DNA from 4 places in the Planococcus sp. APC 3906 genome. Region 4 is predicted to be linked to each of the others. Evidence: riboswitches for the same ligand, from Rfam matches in the RefSeq annotation. Region 4 holds a riboswitch; each other region holds the start of a gene.
What was found. Region 4 has a riboswitch for lysine ahead of QMA09_RS02960 (aspartate kinase). Riboswitches for the same ligand answer to the same signal wherever they lie in the genome.
Positions count from the first base shown of each region.

Region 1 (4,990 bases), on a different contig from region 4:
CCATGAAAGAGGCGGGAAAACTGGCGATGGTTCTGCTGCAATTTCCGCCTTGGTTTGATTGCCAGAAGGACAATGTGGAACAAATCAGGGAAATCACGGGCCAATTGCAAGAGTTCGATTTGGCGATTGAATTCCGCCACCAATCTTGGTATGCACCGGAATTCCGCGAAAAGACGCTGGAATTTTTAAAGGAAAACAATTTGATCCATACGGTGTGTGATGAACCGCAGGCCGGAGATGGCTCCGTCCCGCTAGTGGCAGCTTCTACGCGCAGCGACAAAGCGCTATTGCGTATCCACGGACGCAATGTTCATGGTTGGACAAATCCCGGGGGCGGCCAAAAATGGCGGGAAGTCCGTTATCTGTATGATTACAATGATGAAGAACTGCGTGAAATCAGCAACGCGGCTGAAACTCTTCAGAAATCTTCCGATAAAGTTTACGTCATATTCAATAATAATTCCGGCGGCCACGCTGCTGGAGATGCAAAGCAGTTTCAAAGCATGAATGGCTTGGAATTCAATGGTTTGTCTGCCAAGCAACTGGATTTATTTGAAGGAGGATTTTAATGGAGTTCGTATTACTGGCGATTGCTGGGTTATTTTCGGGCATTGTAGGAGCGCTGATAGGCCTCGGAGGCGGCGTGATTCTGGTGCCGGCGATGCTGTTCCTCGGTACCGCCGTCGCTTTCTTCCCTGATTTAAGCCCTCAGCAAATCGTCGGTCTATCTGTCATCATGATGATTTTCACCGGCTTGTCGTCTACTTTATCTTATATGAAAGTCAAGACGGTCGACTACCGGAGCGCGCTCATCTTTTTTGCGGGCAGCGCACCGGGTACAGTCGTGGGCGCCTTTGTCAATAAAGGGCTCGATTTGCCATCATTCAATTTATACTTTGGAATTCTATTGGTTTTCCTATCCTTGCTATTATTGGTTCGCGACAAATTAAAGGCCGTTTACTGGTTTGTCGAGAACGGCAAAAAGAATACGTTCACGGATTCGATGAACAAGGAATACATTTATGGCTATCCCATCTGGTTCGCGTTGTTGTTGACATTCGGCGTCGGTTTCGCTTCAGGGCTGTTCGGCATCGGCGGAGGCTCCATCATGGTGCCAGCGATGATTTTGCTATTTTTGTTCCCGCCGCATGTCGCGGTTGGTACATCGATGCTGATGGTGTTCTTATCTTCGATCATCAATTCCATCACGCATATTTCGCTGGGCAATGTGCCTTGGATTTACACACTGGCGATTGTACCTTCGGCATACATCGGCGCAAAAATAGGCGCTTCATTGAACAAAAAGATGAAATCAGAGACGCTTGTCGTCATTTTACGGATCGCATTGCTGATCCTTGGCTTGCGTTCGATTTACGAAGGATTATTCAGTTTTTAAAGAGGTGCAGAACATGGGGGAAACCATTCATATTTATCATACAAATGATCTGCATAGCCATTTTTCGCATTGGCCGGAGATCCGTGCCTTTTTGCATGAACGCAAGCGCTGGCATGAGGAAACGGGCGATACATGCCTGATTTTGGACATTGGCGACCATGTTGACCGCTCGCACCCCTTTACAGAAGGAACTGCTGGAAAGGGCAATGTGGATCTTCTGAACGATGCTGGCTATGATGCAGTGACCATCGGAAACAACGAAGGCATTACATTGTCGAAAGAAGAGCTGGACGAATTATATATTCAAGCGGATTTTGATGTGGTAGTTTCGAATCTTTTCACTGCGGATGGCCTGCGTCCAACTTGGGCAAAGCCCTCCAAGGTCATAAGGACTGCAGAAGGGCGGAAAATCGGTTTGGTGGGGGCGACTGCGGAATTCACGCCTTTTTACAAACGCCTTGGCTGGACGGTATCTGATGCAAAGCAATCAATCATCGAAGCGGCTGCAGAGTTGAAAGGGAACGTCGATTTTATCGTCTGCCTGTCGCATCTCGGCATCAGGGAAGATGAACTGTTGGCTGAAATGTGCAGCGACTTGGATATTATTCTTGGCGCGCACACCCATCATATTTTCCACGAAGGAAAAATGATCAATGGCTCGCTGCTCGGCGCTGCAGGGAAGTTCGGCATGTTCATTGGCCATATCACCATCGACCCTGATACGGGAGAGCGCGAAGCCGAGCTGATTGAAACGGCTGATTTGCGCAGCAAAGATGAAGGGTTCAACGACATGCTCATCGAGGAAGGCAAAATGCAATTGAACGAACCGGTTTTTTATAATGAAAAGGCATTGAAAGCGGAATGGTTTAAGGACTCGGAGCTTGCTGAACTTTTTGGGCAGGCAATGATCGAATATTCCGGTGCTGATTGTGCATTATTCAATGCCGGGCTATTTATGGAAGATATGCCGCTCGGTGAGATGACGCGCTATGACTTCCATAAAATGCTGCCGCATCCGATCAATTTGTGCCTGATTGAGTTAAGCGGAGCGGAGCTGAAGGAAATCTACCTGCAGTCGTTGAATGCCGAATGGCCAAAAATTGAATTGAAAGGGATGGGGTTCAGGGGAGCGGTTTTCGGCAACATGATCCGCGTCAATTTTTCATTGGTCGAACATGAGCTCTTTATTGGCGGCCGCCGCGCGCGGCATGATGAAATGTTCAATTTAATCACACTTGATATGTTCACATTCGGTTATTTCTTCCCGGAGTTGAAGCGAGCTCCAAAAACTTATTTCATGCCTGAATTTCTGCGGGATGTCTTTAGCCAATTTTTCCGTACGAAACCGGTAAGATAAGTGAAAATTCGGAGTTGACATTCATTTGATTTCATTAATATTGTGCGCTATGCTTTTAATGAATTCAATATCGATGGGTAGAGGCTGCAAGGCTTATCAGTAAGGTGCGGAAGGTTGACATGGTTGCTCGCATCCGAAAGGGAGTTTTGCCGAAGTTTCTTTTTCAGCTGTCACTGAAAAAGAGGCTGGGGGCATTCTGAAGAAGAATGTCACTGTCGTCTGTGTTTTAGCATAGATGAAGGGCTACAGGGTTGTTTGATGTTTTACCGCACAGACGAATTGTAGAAGGCTGATTGTATCCATAGGGAACAATCAGCCTTTTTTTCTTACTTTCTCTTCCATCCTATTAAAAAAGGAGGAATTTAACATGGAAAACACTATTTTTTCGATTTTACCCCCAATTGTGGCAATCGTCATGGTTCTGCTGACAAAACGAGTTCTCTTATCACTTGGTGCCGGAATTGTCGCTGCGGCGTTCATCTTGACTTCTTTCGCGCCGGTAGAGGCCGCTGCGGAAATCTTCAATTCGTTTGCCATCACATTCTGGGACGGCGGATTTAATGCGTACAACGTCTTTATCTTGCTGTTCTTGTTCTTGCTCGGAATCATCACCGCGTTTGTCAGCCTGTCAGGCGGCAGCATGGCATTTGCCGACTGGGCATCTGAGCGCATCAAAACGCGCCGAGGCGCAAAAGTGCTGACAGTCGTTCTCGGAATGGTCATTTTCATCGATGATTATTTCAATGCGCTGGCAGTTGGCCAAGTAGCGCGCCCGATTACGGACCGCTACAAAATTTCACGCGCCAAACTGGCTTATTTCATCGATTCGACAGCTGCACCTGTTTGTGTGGTTTCGCCAGTTTCCAGCTGGGGAGCGGCTATCATCGGAATCATCGCCAGCATCTTGTCGGCACAGACTTTCGTTCAGATGTCCGCACTTGAAGCGTTCATCTGGATGGCTCCGATGAATTTCTATGTGGTTGCAGCATTGGCAATCGTCTTTTTCGTCGCAGTGCGCGATGTCGATTTCGGTGCGATGAAAAAACACGAAACACGCGCTATTACCACGGGCGAATTATTCGATGCCAAGAAAACGATTCCGGGTGAGATGAAAGAAGACTTCCCGGTTCATGGCCACGGCCGTGTGACAGATCTGCTTTTGCCAATTATCTTGCTGGTTGCAGGAACGATTGGCGCAATGGTTTGGACCGGCTATCAGAATGCAGGGCAAACCTTGGATATCTGGGCAATTTTTGAAAACACGGATGTTCCGGCTTCATTGATGGCGGGTGGCTTATTGGGTGCAATTTCTTCCATCCTCTTATACGTTCGCCAATTCAAGCACAACAAAACGGCAAAAGCGTCATGGGTTGGAAAAGGCATCTTTGAAGGTGTGCGTTCAATGCTTGGGGCTGTGCTGATTTTAATCTTCGCCTGGTCGTTGAGTTATTTGATCGGCGCACTGGAAACAGGGCTGTATTTGGCTGATTTTGTAACTGAAAGCAATATGCCGATTGAGATCCTTCCTGTGCTTTTATTCGCATTAGCAGGAGTCATGGCCTTCTCGACAGGAACATCATGGGGCTCTTTCGGGATTTTGCTTCCGATTGCCGGCAATATCATGGCACAAGCCGCACCGGAATTATTGTTGCCAGCACTTGCAGCAGTTCTAGCAGGCGCTGTGTTTGGAGATCATTGTTCGCCAATCTCCGACACGACCATTCTTTCATCGACTGGGGCAGGAAGCAACCACATGGACCACGTCATGACGCAATTGCCGTATGCATTGGTATCAGCTGCTATTGCGGCTGTCGGGTATATCGTCATAGGTTTTACCGGCTCACTCCTGTGGTCGTTGCTGACAGTGATCGTCATTTTAGCAGTATTATTCATTGTCTGGTCAAAACGGACTACAATTTTAGAGAAACAAGCAAATAGCTAGTGAATTTGAAAGCAGAGATTTTAAATCTCTGCTTTTTTATTATTGCCGCAATAGTTTTTAAGAAAAAATTTCCGGAATTATCTTTACTTTAAAGGGTCCCATAGTTATACTGATTTTAGATTAGTCAATAATCTGAAAATAAACAAACTTCCTATTTTTCTGTAAGAAAAATGGGAGCAGACAAAAAAGGGGGGAAGAAAAATGGAACGTTCGCAATGGGGCACACGCGCCGGTTTTATCTTGGCGGCAGTCGGCTCGGCGGTAGGTTTGGGGAACATCTGGCGTTTTCCATACG
Region 1 is NZ_JASDCW010000017.1:54,999-59,988, forward strand. Features, by position in the region: gene QMA09_RS11060 (DUF72 domain-containing protein) at 1-569, shown strand, start outside; gene QMA09_RS11065 (sulfite exporter TauE/SafE family protein) at 569-1,396, shown strand; gene QMA09_RS11070 (bifunctional metallophosphatase/5'-nucleotidase) at 1,410-2,753, shown strand; lysine riboswitch at 2,824-3,007, shown strand; gene QMA09_RS11075 (Na+/H+ antiporter NhaC family protein) at 3,121-4,695, shown strand; gene QMA09_RS11080 (sodium-dependent transporter) at 4,897-4,990, shown strand, end outside.
Region 1: it holds a riboswitch for lysine, as region 4 does, so the genes downstream of both, QMA09_RS11075 (Na+/H+ antiporter NhaC family protein) here and QMA09_RS02960 (aspartate kinase) in region 4, are expected to answer to the same signal.

Region 2 (4,990 bases), on a different contig from region 4:
GCGGATACCGGCGTTCCAGCATTCCTGTATGGCGGCTTTCACTTCCTCGCGCGGCGGATCGATCATCCCCTCGAGCCCGATGAACACGAGGTCCTTTTCAATTTCCTGCTCGGTAAAAATGTCTTTCTGAGGGGGCAGCGGTTTATAGGCAATCGCCATCGTGCGGAGCGCATTGCTGGCCATGCCAATTACCGCGCGTTCCACTTCGGCAGCCCGTTCAGCAGTGAGCGGCAGCTGCTGCGCGCCCCATCGAATCGAACCGCAGTGGGTGGCCAACAGATCAGGAGCCCCTTTTGTCACTGCGAGAAGCTGCCCGTTCCTGTCTTTGACAATGACGCTCATCATTTTGCGTTCAGAGTCAAAAGGCAGCTCCTGGACCACGGTGAAATTTTCCATGAGCCATTTTTCGCTTATGCCCGCTTTCATCGCGGCCACGACCATGGCGCCTTCGGTCGGATCTCCCTCGATGGCGTATTCCTTGTCTTTCTTAAAAACTTTCGCGTTATTGCATAACATCCCATATAAAAGGAGCTCATGCAGCGCAGGGACGCCTTGCAATTCGACGGGGGTGCCTGCTTCAAAAAAACGGCCATCCGGCTCGTACCCGGTTCCCTCGACCGTCCATTCCTGCCCGCCGCTCCATAAATGTGTAACGGTCATTTCGTTTTCAGTCATTGTGCCGGTCTTGTCCGAGCAAATGACAGAAGCGCTGCCCAGAATCTCAACAGCCGGCAGTTTACGGACCACTGCGTCTTTTTTGATCATCCGCTGGACGCCAATCGACAAGGCAATGGTGACGACAGCCGGCAGGCCTTCGGGAACCGCGGCGACAGCAAGCGACAAGCCCGCAAAAAAGATCGTGTAAAAATCGTTGCCGCGCCATACACCGATGGCAACGACTAACAGCGTCAGCAGCAAAGCGGCGATGATCAGGATTTTCCCGAGCTGCCCGAGCTTGCGCTGCAGCGGCGTATCCATCCCTTCGGACGCCTGCAAAAGCCCCGCAATCTGCCCGACTTCGGTGTTCATGCCGGTACTGACGGCCACCCCGACGCCGCTGCCTCTTGTCACCAATGTTCCCATGAACGCCATATTGCTGATGTCCGCCAGGTTCGGGTCGACAATCGCCAGCGATTCGGTCCGCTTCGCAGCGGGCATCGATTCACCGGTCAGTGCGGATTCCTCGATTTCCAGGCTGGCCGCTTCAATCAGCCGCACGTCCGCTCCGATGCGGTCGCCGCTGGAGAAACGTATTACATCACCCGGCACAATTTCGCGCGAAGGCAGGCGTGCCCATTTCTCGCTGCGCAGCACTTGGACTTGGGGAGCTGAAAGTTTTTTCAGCGCTTCCAGTGATTTTTCGGCTTTGCGGTCCTGATAGAAGCCTAGGGAGGCGTTGAGGATGACGATCAACACAATCGCAGCCGCGTCAATCCATTCGCCAAGGACGGAAGAGATAACGGCAGCGGCCAATAGCACCACAATCATCAAGTCCGTGAATTGGCTGAAGAAAGACAGGAGCAGGGACTGCTTTTTGGCTTCAGCCAATACATTGAAGCCGTGCTTGTCTTGGCGCAGCCGGGCTTCTTCAGCGCTTAATCCGTGCAACGGATCGGTTTTGACTGCCTCCAGCAATTGCGCCCGGTCCATCTCGTGAAAATCCATGGCCAACTCTCCCTCCGTTTTCTGGCGTTCAATGGATAACACCATCCTAAATAAATTGAATATTCGAATTAATTATAACAGCTCCAGATTCTATGGACAGCTTTGATTGATGGCAAGGTCCAGCAGTCGAGCGTGGAATGGAATTTAGGGCGGCGTTGACAGGAAAAAAGTAATAATGTAGACTATGAAAAACAAGTGAATATAACCTCACTTTCCGGTGAGGTAGAGGCGCGGGATTTATTAGTCCATAGAAGAGTTTGAGAAGCAAGGATGCTATGGAGAAGGAAAGACCGCCGAAGTTTGTAATAGTTCTCATTATTACTTGCTGGGTCTGCAGTGAACAATTGCAGGACTGCCGCATGGGACTCCCAGTCTGATGCGGTGTGCTATCTCGATACGGGAAAAGAGGATTTAGGGCAACTATGCATATAGCGATCTGAGTCTATCTCAGGTCTTTTTTTGTACATAGCTGCCCTTTTTGCTGTATTCAGAACTATTTTACAGAACACACGAGGGGGAGAATGAGAAGATGAAAAAGAAATCAGGGTTGATGTTAACGGCTATGCTGTCACTGGGTATGCTGCTTGCGGGATGTGGGTCGGAAGAAGGCGCATCGTCGGGCGGCGGTTCGAGTGAAGAAGGCAAGACATTTAAAGTAGGGATGGAAGCGGGCTACGCGCCGTTCAACTGGACGCAGAGCGATGATTCCAATGGCGCTGTGAAGATTTCCGGCAATGCGGAATATGCGGGCGGCTACGATGTGGAAATCGCGAAACAAATCGCGGAAGATCTCGGGATGGAACTGGAAATCGTCAAAACGGAATGGGACGGCTTGGTGCCGGCACTGAACTCCGGCAAGATTGATGCCATTGTTGCGGGCATGTCCCCGACAGCAGAACGCAAAGAAACCATCGACTTTTCCGATCATTATTACACATCGGAATTGGTGATGGTCGTGAAAAAAGGCGGCGAATTTGAAGGCGCGAGCACATTGGCAGATTTCAACGGCGCGAAAGTCACAGCGCAATTGAACACGTTCCATTACTCGGTCATCGACCAGATCGAAGGCGTATCCAAAGAAACGGCAATGGAAAGCTTCCCGGCAATGCGGGTTGCACTTGAGTCCGGCATAATCGACGGCTACGTTTCAGAGCGCCCGGAAGCGGTCAGTGCTTCCGCTGCCAACGAAAACTTTGCAATGGTGGAATTCACGGACGGCTTTGAAACGTCAGAAGACGACACAGCGGTTGCAGTCGGCTTGGAAAAAGGCAGTGAGTTCACGGAGCAGATCAACGAAACATTGGCTGGCATCTCGGAAGAGCAGCGCCAGGAAATCATGGATACAGCGATCCAAAACCAACCAGCTGCCCAATAAAGCTTAGGCGGTGCCGGCTGCAGCTAAATGCAGCCGGCTTTAAATTTTTTTAGGAGGAAAACCATGAGTCTTGAATGGGTTATCACGATACTTACAAACAACTGGCCGATGTTCCTGCGCGGAGCCGGCATGACGCTGCTGATTTCCATCATCGGCACGCTGATCGGCGCCGCTATCGGGTTGATCATCGGCATCGTCAACACCATTCCGATGCCGGAGCGCGGCGTGAAGCGCCTGTTCCAGAAAACGATCAATTTCCTGCTGTCCGCGTATGTGGAATTTTTCCGCGGCACGCCGATGATCGTACAGGCGATGGTCATTTTCTACGGCTCGGCGATGGCGTTCGGCATTGATATGGATGTCTTTACGGCGGCGATATTCATCGTCTCGATCAATACCGGCGCATACATGGCAGAGATTGTCCGCGGCGGCATCATTTCGGTCGACAAAGGACAGTTCGAAGCGGCACAGGCAATCGGCATGAACCATTTCCAGACGATGATGAATGTCGTCATGCCGCAGGTCGTGCGCAACATCCTGCCGGCAACCGGCAACCAATTCGTCATTAACATCAAGGATACGGCCGTATTGAACGTCATCGGTGTGACGGAATTATTTTTCCAGACCAAATCGGTGTCGGGCAATAATTTCCGGTATTTCGAATCGTTCTTCATTGCCTGCGTCTTGTACTTTGTCATGACGTTCACCATCACATTGCTGCTGCGCAAGCTTGAGCGCAAGATGGCGGGGCCGTCCAATTACAGCATGATCGGCGGACTGCCGATGCAAGTGGTCACTCCGGAAGACACGGAGCACAAAATCAAAGAATAAGAAATCCGCAGAAGCAGAAGAGGAGACCTTATGGAAAAAGTAATTGAAATCCAGCATTTAAGCAAATCCTTCGGAACGAATGAAGTGTTGAAAGATATCGATTTCTCTGTCAGCAAAGGGGAAGTGGTATGCGTCATCGGGTCCTCGGGATCCGGGAAATCGACGCTGCTCCGCTGCGTCAACCTGCTCGAAAAACCGAGCGGCGGCAAGATCATCTACAACGGAAAAAATATTCTCGATGCCCATCATAACATCCATTCCTACCGCACGAAGCTCGGCATGGTGTTCCAGCAATTCAATTTGTTCAACAACCACAACGTCCTGAACAATTGCGTCGTCGGGCAGATCAAGGTGCTGAAGCGCAAACGGCAGGACGCCGAAAAGACCGCGAAGAAATTCCTGCACGTCGTGGGCATGGACCAATACGTCAACGCGAAGCCGGAACAGCTTTCCGGAGGCCAGAAACAGCGTGTGGCGATTGCGCGCGCGTTGTCGATGGAGCCCGAGGTCATGCTGTTCGACGAGCCGACTTCGGCACTTGATCCGGAAATGGTCGGTGAAGTGCTGAAAGTCATGAAAGACTTAGCAAAAAGCGGGCTGACGATGCTCATTGTCACGCACGAAATGGAATTCGCTAAAGAAGTCGCAGACCGGGTCGTCTTTATGGACAAAGGCGTCATTGTGGAAGAAGGGCCGCCGGAACAGATTTTCAACCATCCGAAGAAAGAGCGGACCCAGGAGTTTTTGAAACGGACGCTTCGCTAAACCGTTCCAGCCTATCGTTAACACCGAGAACAAAGGCAAAACCCGCAGGGCAGAGAGGTTCAAGAGCCTCTCTGGCTGCGGGTTTTATTGTGCATGCGTTTACTGGTTTTCCAGGTGTTTCTTCTGAAGTGCAGCCAGTTCCTGCAACAAGCCGGCTCCGATCGCATCGGCGTATTCGGCATAAACCGGCGCCAATTTCTCTTCCCATTCGAGCTTGTCCTTTTCGGAAAGTTCATGTATGCGGATAGCCGATTTTTCTTTAATGAGCTGCAGTTGTTCCGACTCGAGCTTTTGCGCATTTTCATCGTTCCAGGCAGTGGTTTCGTTCATCGCTTCCAGCAAAATCCGCTGCGT
Region 2 is NZ_JASDCW010000022.1:45,617-50,606, forward strand. Features, by position in the region: gene QMA09_RS12780 (cation-translocating P-type ATPase) at 1-1,665, opposite strand, end outside; lysine riboswitch at 1,881-2,062, shown strand; gene QMA09_RS12785 (transporter substrate-binding domain-containing protein) at 2,195-3,040, shown strand; gene QMA09_RS12790 (amino acid ABC transporter permease) at 3,104-3,871, shown strand; gene QMA09_RS12795 (amino acid ABC transporter ATP-binding protein) at 3,902-4,636, shown strand; gene QMA09_RS12800 (DctP family TRAP transporter solute-binding subunit) at 4,736-4,990, opposite strand, start outside.
Region 2: it holds a riboswitch for lysine, as region 4 does, so the genes downstream of both, QMA09_RS12785 (transporter substrate-binding domain-containing protein) here and QMA09_RS02960 (aspartate kinase) in region 4, are expected to answer to the same signal.

Region 3 (4,990 bases), on a different contig from region 4:
GCGCTGAGCGTCCAGCTCGATGCAAACCGAATCCGGCCGCTCCGCTTCAATGACTTCTTTGACCTGCACCGCGCTTTGGCGCGAAACGTGTGCTGTACCGATGAGAATGATTTCCCGGCCGTCGATGTGCAGACGCGTTATATTTTCTTCATGCATGGATTTACTTCCTTCACAGAACTTAATTTCCCTCCGCCGCAAGGCGAAAAGACTGTCTATTTCAATAATGAATCACATCGCCGAAAATATCAACTATTGGCGCGTCAAAGCCCTTTTGCGTTGAACGTATTGCCGTTGCGCAGATCGCCATGTTCAAAGCCTTTATAGAACCAGCGCTTGCGCTGCTCCGACGTGCCGTGCGTAAAGCTTTCCGGCACGACATAACCGCGTGAGCGCTTCTGGATCGTATCATCGCCCACCGCACTCGCTGCCGTCATCGCTTCTTCCAAGTCTCCTTCTTCAAGAAGGTCCATGCCTTGCGCATGATGCGCCCAGACGCCGGAATAATAATCTGCCTGCAATTCAAGCTTCACTTGCAATTCGTTATAGTCTTCCTCACTCAGCTTATTGCGCATCGGCTGTACCTTGCCCATCGTGCCGAGCAGATTTTGCACGTGATGCCCCACTTCATGCGCAACGACATAAGCCATCGCGAAATCCCCGGGCGCCTGGAACTGTGTCTGCAATTCTTCATAGAAGCTCAAATCGATGTAGAGTTTCTGGTCGCCGGGGCAATAAAATGGCCCTACTGATGCGCCAGCTGTGCCGCATGCCGAATCGACGCTGCCTGTATAAAGCACCAAGGTCGGCTCCTCATATTCCAAGCCTTCTTCTGCGAACACTTCCGTCCATACCTGTTCGGTATCCGCGAGAACGACCGATACAAATTCCGCCAGTTCCTCTTCTTCTTGGGTAGCCACATAAGGTTCATTTGATTGCTGGGCGCCGCCCATTGTATCCAATATGGCGTCCGGGTCGCCTCCGAGAAATGATATCAGCAAGACAATAAGCAAGCCGCCGATGCCGCCTCCGGCAATCAGGCCTCCGCCTCCGCCCCCTCTGCCTCTCCTGTCTTCAACGTTGCCGCTGCCCGCTCTGCCTTTCCATTTCATCTTTTCCCTCTCCTCGCCAATCACTTTTAATAAGCTATACCCCGTTCGGTACTGCTTTTAATCCATTTTAAAGGAGTCGATAAATTAAAAATCGCTCTCTTAAATCGCCTTCTACTCCCGGCAGTTCGATTTCCCGGAATTGTTCAAATGCCGTGCTATGCTCTAAATAGCCAATGTAATCATCTGACGGGAAGAATAAGATCAGCTCGACAGGCCGCGGCGAGCGTTCTGTGGACTTCAGGATATTATTGATGACCGAGATGAAAATCTGAACGGAAAACGGGTTGAAAAAATAGAATTTATTGTCGCGGGGATGGATCCGGTATTGTTCAGCAAGCGTGCATGTGAAACGGATCCTCCCTTTTGCCGTGGGCCGCTTTTGCACGTATGATTCCAGGTTTTCACAAGCCAGTTGGTGAAGGCCTTGATCCATTTCCACACCAGTTGTTGCCGCACCGAACAAATGGTGCACCAAAAAATTGAGGCGTCCTTTGCCGGAGCCGAAATCGACAAGCTGGTCGGTTTCCGATAAGCGGTGGTTGTTGAACAATGTCTCAAGCAGTCCGTATGGTGTCGGCTCGTAGCGATTGTAATGGAAAGAATCATGGAATCCCTGCTGGATGCCCGCAGTATGGATATTCAGGTCGTGGTCGTATTGGCGTTCGTCCATCAAAATCTCCTCGATTCTTTGTGTAATCAAGCCTTGCATACTTGCAATTCAAGCAGGAATTTGGTAAAGTCTAGCTAATTCAATAATTTCTTGCTCCGCTTTTTCGGAGTGAGGATAGAGGCGCAAAAACCATCAGTAAACAGTTCGAGGATGATGAGATCCGGCGACAGCTGTTGAAAGGGGGATTTGCCGAAGTGGCCAGGCGCTCATTGCCGAAGCTGCTGGGTCTGCATTAAACAAATGCAGGACTGTCATATAGGAGACTATATGGGGGGCTATCTGACGCATGGATTGGGCGCTTTACACGCCAATCCTATCGCAGCAACGAGACCCCTCGTTGCTGCTTTTTTGTTTTTCCGATACGCTTGCAGCCTCTGATTACGCACGATCAACGCAGCAGCAGACAATACAACAGACTAAAAAAATGAGAAAAGGGTGGTATTTATGAATTTCGGACAAGTAGTGACAGCAATGGTGACGCCTTTTGACGCAAGCGGCGACATCGATTTCCCAGCAACTGCAGCCTTAGTGGAACATTTGATTGAAACCGGGAGCGATGCATTGGTGGTAGCCGGCACTACAGGCGAATCGCCGACTTTATCAGCGGACGAAAAAATCGATCTTTTCAAGTTTGTCGTCGACACGGTCCAAGGCCGCATCCCCGTCATTGCGGGAACCGGCTCAAACAACACACGTGCTTCAATCACGTTGACGCGCGGCGCAGAAGAAGCGGGCGCTGATGCCATCATGCTGGTGACACCATATTACAACAAACCTTCACAAGAAGGCATGTTCCAGCATTTCCAAGCGATTGCAGCAGCCACTCATCTGCCAGTCATGCTATACAATATTCCGGGGCGCAGCGTCGTCAATCTGTCGGTCGACACCATTGTGCGCTTATCGGAAATCGACAACATCGTCTCCATCAAAGAAGCAAGCGGCAGCCTGGACGCAGCAGCCGAGATTATTGAGCGCACACCGGATACGTTCAGTTTATACAGCGGCGATGACGGCTTGACGCTTCCGCTACTTGCCATCGGCGGAGCTGGCATCGTTTCTGTAGCCGCCCACATCATCGGCCGTGAAATGCAAGAGATGATTTCGAGCTTTAAAGCCGGCGACACAGCAAAAGCCGCGCAGCTTCACCGCACACTCCTGCCAGCCATGAATGCGCTATTTGCTGCACCGAATCCGGTTCCTGTTAAATCAGCCCTAAACTGGGCAGGCATAGCGGTCGGCGGTGTACGCTTGCCGATGATTCCGTTGACGGAACAAGAAACACTGACGTTACAAGAAACTTTAGCGCCGGTCGTAAAAACGGCAACTACACAATAATTAAAAATAAACCCGCTGAAGCGAAGGCTTCAGCGGGTTTTTTGCATCAAATTTCAGCAGTCAGTTTTTTAAAGGCTTGCTTCAAGCTGCCGCCAAGCGCCAGCTGCCGGACATCAACGCCTAAATGCGTAATCGTCTGCGCTATTTCTGGCCGGATGCCGGTCAGGACTGCGTGCACGCCGATCAGTTTCAGCGATTCGACCAGCCGGATGATTTGTTGCGCCACCATCGTATCGACTTTCACGACGCCCGACAAATCAATGATTAACGTAGAAACGTCCAAGTTTCCAACCGATAGAAGCGTTTTCTCCAGAATGTGCTCTGCGCGGTCCACCTCGATTGCCCCGATAAGAGGCAAAATCGCAATTTCGTCATTGACGGGCACGACTGGCGAAGACAGTTCTAAATACTCTTTCCGCGCTTCTTCGAGATTTTTTTGATACGAATTGATGTAAGCGAAGCTATAAGAATACGCCGCATGATCGAGCAGGCTGTGGAAAAATTCCATAACGTCGAAAAGCACTTCAAGTTCGATGCCTTCGTGGACAGCTTCCGACTTGATGACTTTGCTGATATGCTTGCGGTAAATATTCGTTTCTGCCAAAGCGCTGTCGAGCATGATGCCTTCTTTCAGGAAATAATTCCCGGTGGCATGGCCCCATTCTGTAATTTCATCATACGCTTTTTGCGGATCCAAGAAATTCTTGATGGATTTTCCGATCAAGCCGATCAGCCCTGAACGGAATTCCACAACCGCTTTCAATAGTTCTTCATAGCCTGCGATATCCGACGGAGCAGCATCTTTAAATGCCTCTTCCTGAATCAATTGGGCGATTAAATATTTATCTTCTTCCACCCGTTGGCCAAGCAATGTAATTTCCCTTTTCATGTGGTACCCCCTGGAGTAGCATTAATCATTCTTTGTCATTATTATACCTGCCAATAAAGGGTTTAGGATACACCAAATTTTCCCGCTAAAAACTTTCATGAAATTATTGCCCGGGAAATAAAAGCGAGCCCACTCAACCGACCGTCACACAATTGCGACCTGCATTTTTGGATGCATAAAGCGCTTTGTCTACGCGCGCAAAAAGCTTTGTGGCTGTGTCTCCAGGCTGGTAGTTTGTAACACCTATGCTGACAGTGATCGGAACATGCTGCCAATCGGCCATTTCCAGGTTTCTGCATAGCTTCTCACCGAGTTCTTCTGCCCACTCAATGCTATAACCCGGCATCAGAATAATGAATTCTTCTCCTCCCATTCGGGCAACAGTACCTTCACCTTCAGTTTCGCCCAAAAGTTTACCCGCCAATTCCTGCAGCACCGCATCGCCCATTTGATGGCCATACGTATCATTGACGCGCTTAAAAAAATCAATATCCACTGCCAGCAGCGATAACGGAAAACCGAATTCTGATTTGACGAGCAATCCTGCTAGTTCCTGTTCCAAATAGCGGCGGTTTTTCAAGCCAGTAAGCGAGTCGACATTTGCGAGCTGATGCAAATCGGCATTGAGTCTTTCGAGCTCTGCTTTTTTGCATTTCACTTCACCAAGAAGATGCTGCAGTTCTTCGTAAGCTGCCGCTGTCTCACGATTGATCTGTTCTGCGTTTTGCTTCGCTTGAAGCAATTCTCTTTCGTATTCACCGCGGATGGTCATTTCGATCATGGCACATTCAAAGCGTCCTTCCCTCTCCACTGCATTCATCAATACAGGAACAGAACCGGCTGCACCTTTGATTGTCAGAAACATTTCGTTCACTTTGCCGTGAAGGGTGATGGCCGGCAAGAAATATGTCTGAAAATAAACCATCGATGCGATCGTCAACATTTCGTGAAAATGCTTCGGGCTTTTGTTGCTAAGCATGTTTCGCA
Region 3 is NZ_JASDCW010000009.1:35,705-40,694, forward strand. Features, by position in the region: gene QMA09_RS07240 (TraB/GumN family protein) at 1-156, opposite strand, end outside; gene ypfJ (KPN_02809 family neutral zinc metallopeptidase) at 261-1,109, opposite strand; gene QMA09_RS07250 (SAM-dependent methyltransferase) at 1,177-1,779, opposite strand; lysine riboswitch at 1,887-2,065, shown strand; gene dapA (4-hydroxy-tetrahydrodipicolinate synthase) at 2,224-3,114, shown strand; gene QMA09_RS07260 (STAS domain-containing protein) at 3,161-4,003, opposite strand; gene QMA09_RS07265 (GGDEF domain-containing protein) at 4,137-4,990, opposite strand, start outside.
Region 3: it holds a riboswitch for lysine, as region 4 does, so the genes downstream of both, dapA (4-hydroxy-tetrahydrodipicolinate synthase) here and QMA09_RS02960 (aspartate kinase) in region 4, are expected to answer to the same signal.

Region 4 (4,990 bases):
ACCAGCCAGGCTGTTATTTGATGAAAGACCGGCAAAATACGGTCATTTACGTCGGCAAGGCAAAAGTGCTGAAAAACCGGGTGCGTTCGTATTTCACGGGCAGCCACGATGCGAAAACACAGCGGCTCGTCGGTGAAATCGAGGATTTTGAATACATTGTCACGTCCTCGGACATCGAAGCGTTGATCCTGGAATTGAATTTGATCAAAAAACACGATCCCAAATACAACATCATGCTGAAAGACGATAAGTCTTATCCGTACTTGAAAATAACTGGCGAACGCCATCCGAAGCTGATCACGACGCGGCAAGTGAAAAAGGACAAAGGCAAGTATTTCGGCCCTTATCCGAATGCCTATGCGGCGAGTGAGACGAAAAAGCTGCTGGACCGGCTTTATCCATTGCGGAAATGCCATACGATGCCGGACCGGGCTTGCCTTTATTACCATATGGGCCAATGCTTGGCGCCGTGCATCAAACCGGTTGAAAAAGAAACTTATCAGGAAATGATCGACAGCATTACGAAATTCTTGAACGGCGGCTTCCGCGACGTCAAACAGGACCTCATTGAAAAGATGTCCGAAGCGGCTGAAAATCTGGAATTCGAACGGGCAAAAGAATACCGCGACCAGATTGCGCATATCGAAACCGTCATGGAAAAACAAAAAATGGCAATGAATGATTTCACTGACCGCGATATTTTCGGCTATGCCGTTGATAAAGGCTGGATGTGCGTCCAAGTCTTTTTTGTGCGCCAAGGCAAATTGATCGAGCGGGACGTGTCGCTGTTTCCATTGTATCGGGACCCGCAGGAAGAGTTTTTGACGTTCATCGGTCAGTTTTATGAACAGCCGCATCACGTCAAACCGAATGAAGTCTTGCTGCCGGAAGGCGTCGACGCGGAATTGATCCGTGAATGGCTGGATATCCGTGTGCTCGTTCCGCAGCGCGGCAAGAAAAAGGATTTATTGCAGCTTGCGAAAACGAACGCGGAAATCGCAATCAAAGAGAAATTCGGTCTGCTTGAACGCCAGGAAGAGCGGACGATCGGGGCTTGCGAAGAATTGGGCACGGCGCTGAACATTGCCACGCCGCTGCGCATCGAAGCTTTTGATAACTCGCATATCCAAGGCGCGGACGCTGTGTCGGCGATGATTACGTTCATCGACGGCAAACCTTCGAAGAAAGATTACCGGAAATACAAAACGCGCAATGCCTCGAAGCCGGATGATTACGCAGCGATGCGCGAAGTTATCCGCCGGCGCTATACACGGGTCCTGAAAGATGGGCTTCCTCTGCCTGACCTGATCGTCATCGATGGCGGCAAGGGGCAGATCGAATCCGCCCGTGAAATTGTGGAAGACGAACTCGGCTTGTCGATACCGATTGCTGGCCTCGCCAAAGACGCGAAACACCAAACTTCGCATCTGCTGTACGGCGATCCAGTGGAGGCGGTGCCGCTGAAACGCACAAGCGAAGCGTTTTACTTGCTGCAGCGCATCCAGGACGAAGTCCATCGATTCGTCATTACGTTCCACCGCCAGTTGCGCGGCAAAAACTCGATCCAGTCCGCATTGGACGATTTGGAGGGAGTCGGGCCGAAGCGCAAACAGCAGCTATTGAAGCATTTCGGTTCTGTAAAACGCATCAAAGAAGCAAGCAAGGAAGATTTGAAAGAAGCGGGCATGCCAGACAAGCTGGCGGACCAGATCCAACAGCATTTTTCACAGCAATCATTGCCAGCTGAACAATAACGTGATATCGTAAAGACATATTTAGATCACTTGGAAAAGTGATGATAGAGGCGCGGACGCCAAAAGTAGCCATTCGGAGATTTGCAGAATCTGTGAAGAATGGGGAAAGGGGCAGCCGCCGAAGTGTACGGATTCTTGCAAATCCGTGTGCTGGTTCTGCATTTAAGAAATGCAGGGCTGTCAGAGTCAATCTCTGGAGGGCTATCTCACATGGACGTTTTTTATTCGTGCATGATGAAAGAGGTAGTTTGCCGGCAATCCGGCGAGCTGCCTTTTTTTATTGTCTAGCCGCGCTGGCGTATCGGCCAGTCCGGCATTCATGTTGAGGGCCACTTACAATATGGGAGTGGAGAGAATGAAAACTGTTGTCATGAAGTTTGGCGGAACATCCGTTGCAACACCAGAAAAAATCATCGGGGTCGCAAAACGCGCGATCCGTGAAAAGGAAAAAGGCGTGCGTGTCGTCATCGTCGTGTCGGCGATGGGCAAAACCACTGATACGCTGCTCGAATTGGCAGGGGACATCTCGTCAGAGCCGCCAAAGCGGGAAATGGACATGCTGCTGGCAACCGGCGAACAGGTGACGATTGCGCTGCTCGCGATGGCCTTTAAAATGCTTGGCCACGAAGCGCTGTCATTCACCGGCTGGCAGGCGGGGATTGAAACCGAATCCGTGCCGCGCAATGCCCGCATTGAACAGATTCACACCGAGCGCATCGAACAGGCGCTGAGCGACGGGTATTTTTGTGTGGTCGCCGGATTCCAGGGCGTCGACAAAATCGGCAATATCACGACGCTTGGCCGTGGCGGTTCTGATACAACGGCAGTCGCGCTTGCCGCTGCCTTGCATGCGGATAAATGTGAAATCTATACCGATGTCGACGGCGTCTATACATCCGACCCGCGCTTCGTAACCGGTGCGCGCAAGCTGGAACAGATTTCCTACGATGAAATGCTGGAGCTGGCGAATCTAGGGGCTGGCGTATTGCATCCGCGCGCGGTTGAATTTGCGAAAAACAATCATGTCCCTTTATCGGTCCGCGCAAGTTATTCGGATGAACCGGGAACAATCATACAAGAGGTGATCACTGTGGAAAAAAATCTGATTGTCAGAGGCGTGGCGTTCGAATCCGGAATCGCCCGTGTGACGGTTACTTATAAAAAAGCGTTCAATGGTTCACTGGCGAACATCTTCACGACATTGGCGAAGCATCATATCGATGTTGATATCATTGTCCAGAGCATTACAGATGATGCCCCGCCTTCGGTTTCGTTTTCAATCAAAGAAGACAGCCTGGAGGAAACGCGCCGGGTGCTCGCTGAGCGGCAAGAAGAAATCGGATTCCTGGCAGCAACGTATGAAGTCGGCTTATCGAAAGTTTCCATCGTCGGCTCCGGCATGGTATCCAATCCCGGTGTCGCTGCCCAAATGTTTGATATCCTTCGGTTAGAAGGCATCCCTGTGAAAATGGTCTCCACTTCGGAAATCAAGATCTCCGTTGTTGTGCCCGAATCGGACATGAATCAATCCGCGAACGCGCTCCACAGCGCCTTCGGTTTAACGATATAAAAAAAGGCGAGTTCACATTGGTGAACTTGCCTTTTTCTATATCGGGATGATTAAACTTTATCGCGCGTATCCGTTTTCAACGTGATGCGAACGCCCTTTTTCTTGCCGAGTGGCTCTTCATAAGCTTCTGTCATAAAACCGTCAATATTCTGTTTTTGCTGTGCCAAAAATCCGGCTTCGAGCTTGAAGCAACGATGCTCCAGCCCAGGCGCAGCAAGGTGCAGCACGGTTTCGCCTTTAGCCGAACGCTCAAGTGTCAGCTCGCCGAAGCCGGCTTGCCTGAAAAAGTCCGATGCCTCGTCCAGCGATGCCAGTGGGAATTTGCGGGCAAGCGATTTGCCGGCCCAGTATAGGATATCCGGTTGGTGGCGCCCGAGAATATCAGGGATTACGTGTTCCCGTAGAACTTCCAAGCCGAATTTTCCGTTAAAATCTGTGTCTGTGACAGTCATGTTGAACCCACTTTCAATATAATAAATTAAAGGATGAAACTGTTAGTAATGAGGCAAGTTGCCTTGACGCTCCTATTGGTGCGGAGTACAATAAATATGTCATATTATTGTATCATGATGATAATAGCAGTCAATGGATGCTTTCGTAACATATCGATTGCTCTTTTTGCTGCCCATTAACGCCTAAGGGAGGTAAAATTTTGGATAATCGAGAATTTTTAATGCGCAGGCTGCACTCACTATTGGGGATCATTCCAATCGGATTGTTCTTGACGCAGCACTTAATCGTCAACCATTTTGCGACACAAGGCGTGGAAGCGTTTAACACAGCTTCCCATTTCATGGCGAGCTTGCCGTTCGTAATCTTCTTGGAGATCTTCGTTATTTATTTACCGTTGATGTACCATGCGTTCTACGGTCTATACATAGCGTTCACTTCGAAAAATAATGTGGGGCATTACAGCTACATGCGCAACACATTGTTCGTGGCACAGCGCTATACAGGAATTTTCCTGGTAATCTTCATCGCATGGCACGTGTTTGAAACGCGTTTCCAAGTCGCTATCGGCAATGCTGCTGAAGCAGACTTCAACATGATGGCCAACATCCTCGACAACCCGGCTATGCTGGTATTCTACATCTTGGGTGTATTGGCAGCGACGTTCCACTTGGCGAACGGCTTATGGTCATTCTTGGTTACTTGGGGAATCACGCAGTCTGAAAAGGCACAGAAATACTCAACGTACTTCACGTTGCTCGTATTTGTCGTCTTGTCTATTATCGGCATCAGAGCGCTATTCGCATTCGTTTAATAAAATTTCGATATTTGGTGAACTAAAAGAGGAGTGAATACCATAATGGCGAAAGGCAAACTTACTATCGTAGGAGGCGGCCTTGCCGGCTTGATGGCTGCTATTAAAGCGGCAGAAGCAGGCTCTCCCGTCGACCTATTCTCAATCGTTCCTGTAAAAAGATCTCACTCGGTTTGTGCGCAGGGCGGGATCAACGGAGCGGTAAATACAAAAGGTGAAGGGGATTCCCCGGATATTCACTTTGATGACACCGTTTACGGCGGCGATTTCCTGGCTAACCAAAAACCGGTTAAAGCGATGACAGATGCTGCACCCGAAATCATCCGTTTGCTTGACCGCATGGGCGTCATGTTCAACCGCACACCTGAAGGCCTTTTGGACTTCCGCCGTTTCGGCGGCACG
Region 4 is NZ_JASDCW010000003.1:58,777-63,766, forward strand. Features, by position in the region: gene uvrC (excinuclease ABC subunit UvrC) at 1-1,754, shown strand, start outside; lysine riboswitch at 1,792-1,966, shown strand; gene QMA09_RS02960 (aspartate kinase) at 2,110-3,324, shown strand; gene QMA09_RS02965 (YslB family protein) at 3,375-3,776, opposite strand; gene QMA09_RS02970 (succinate dehydrogenase cytochrome b558 subunit) at 3,974-4,588, shown strand; gene sdhA (succinate dehydrogenase flavoprotein subunit) at 4,634-4,990, shown strand, end outside.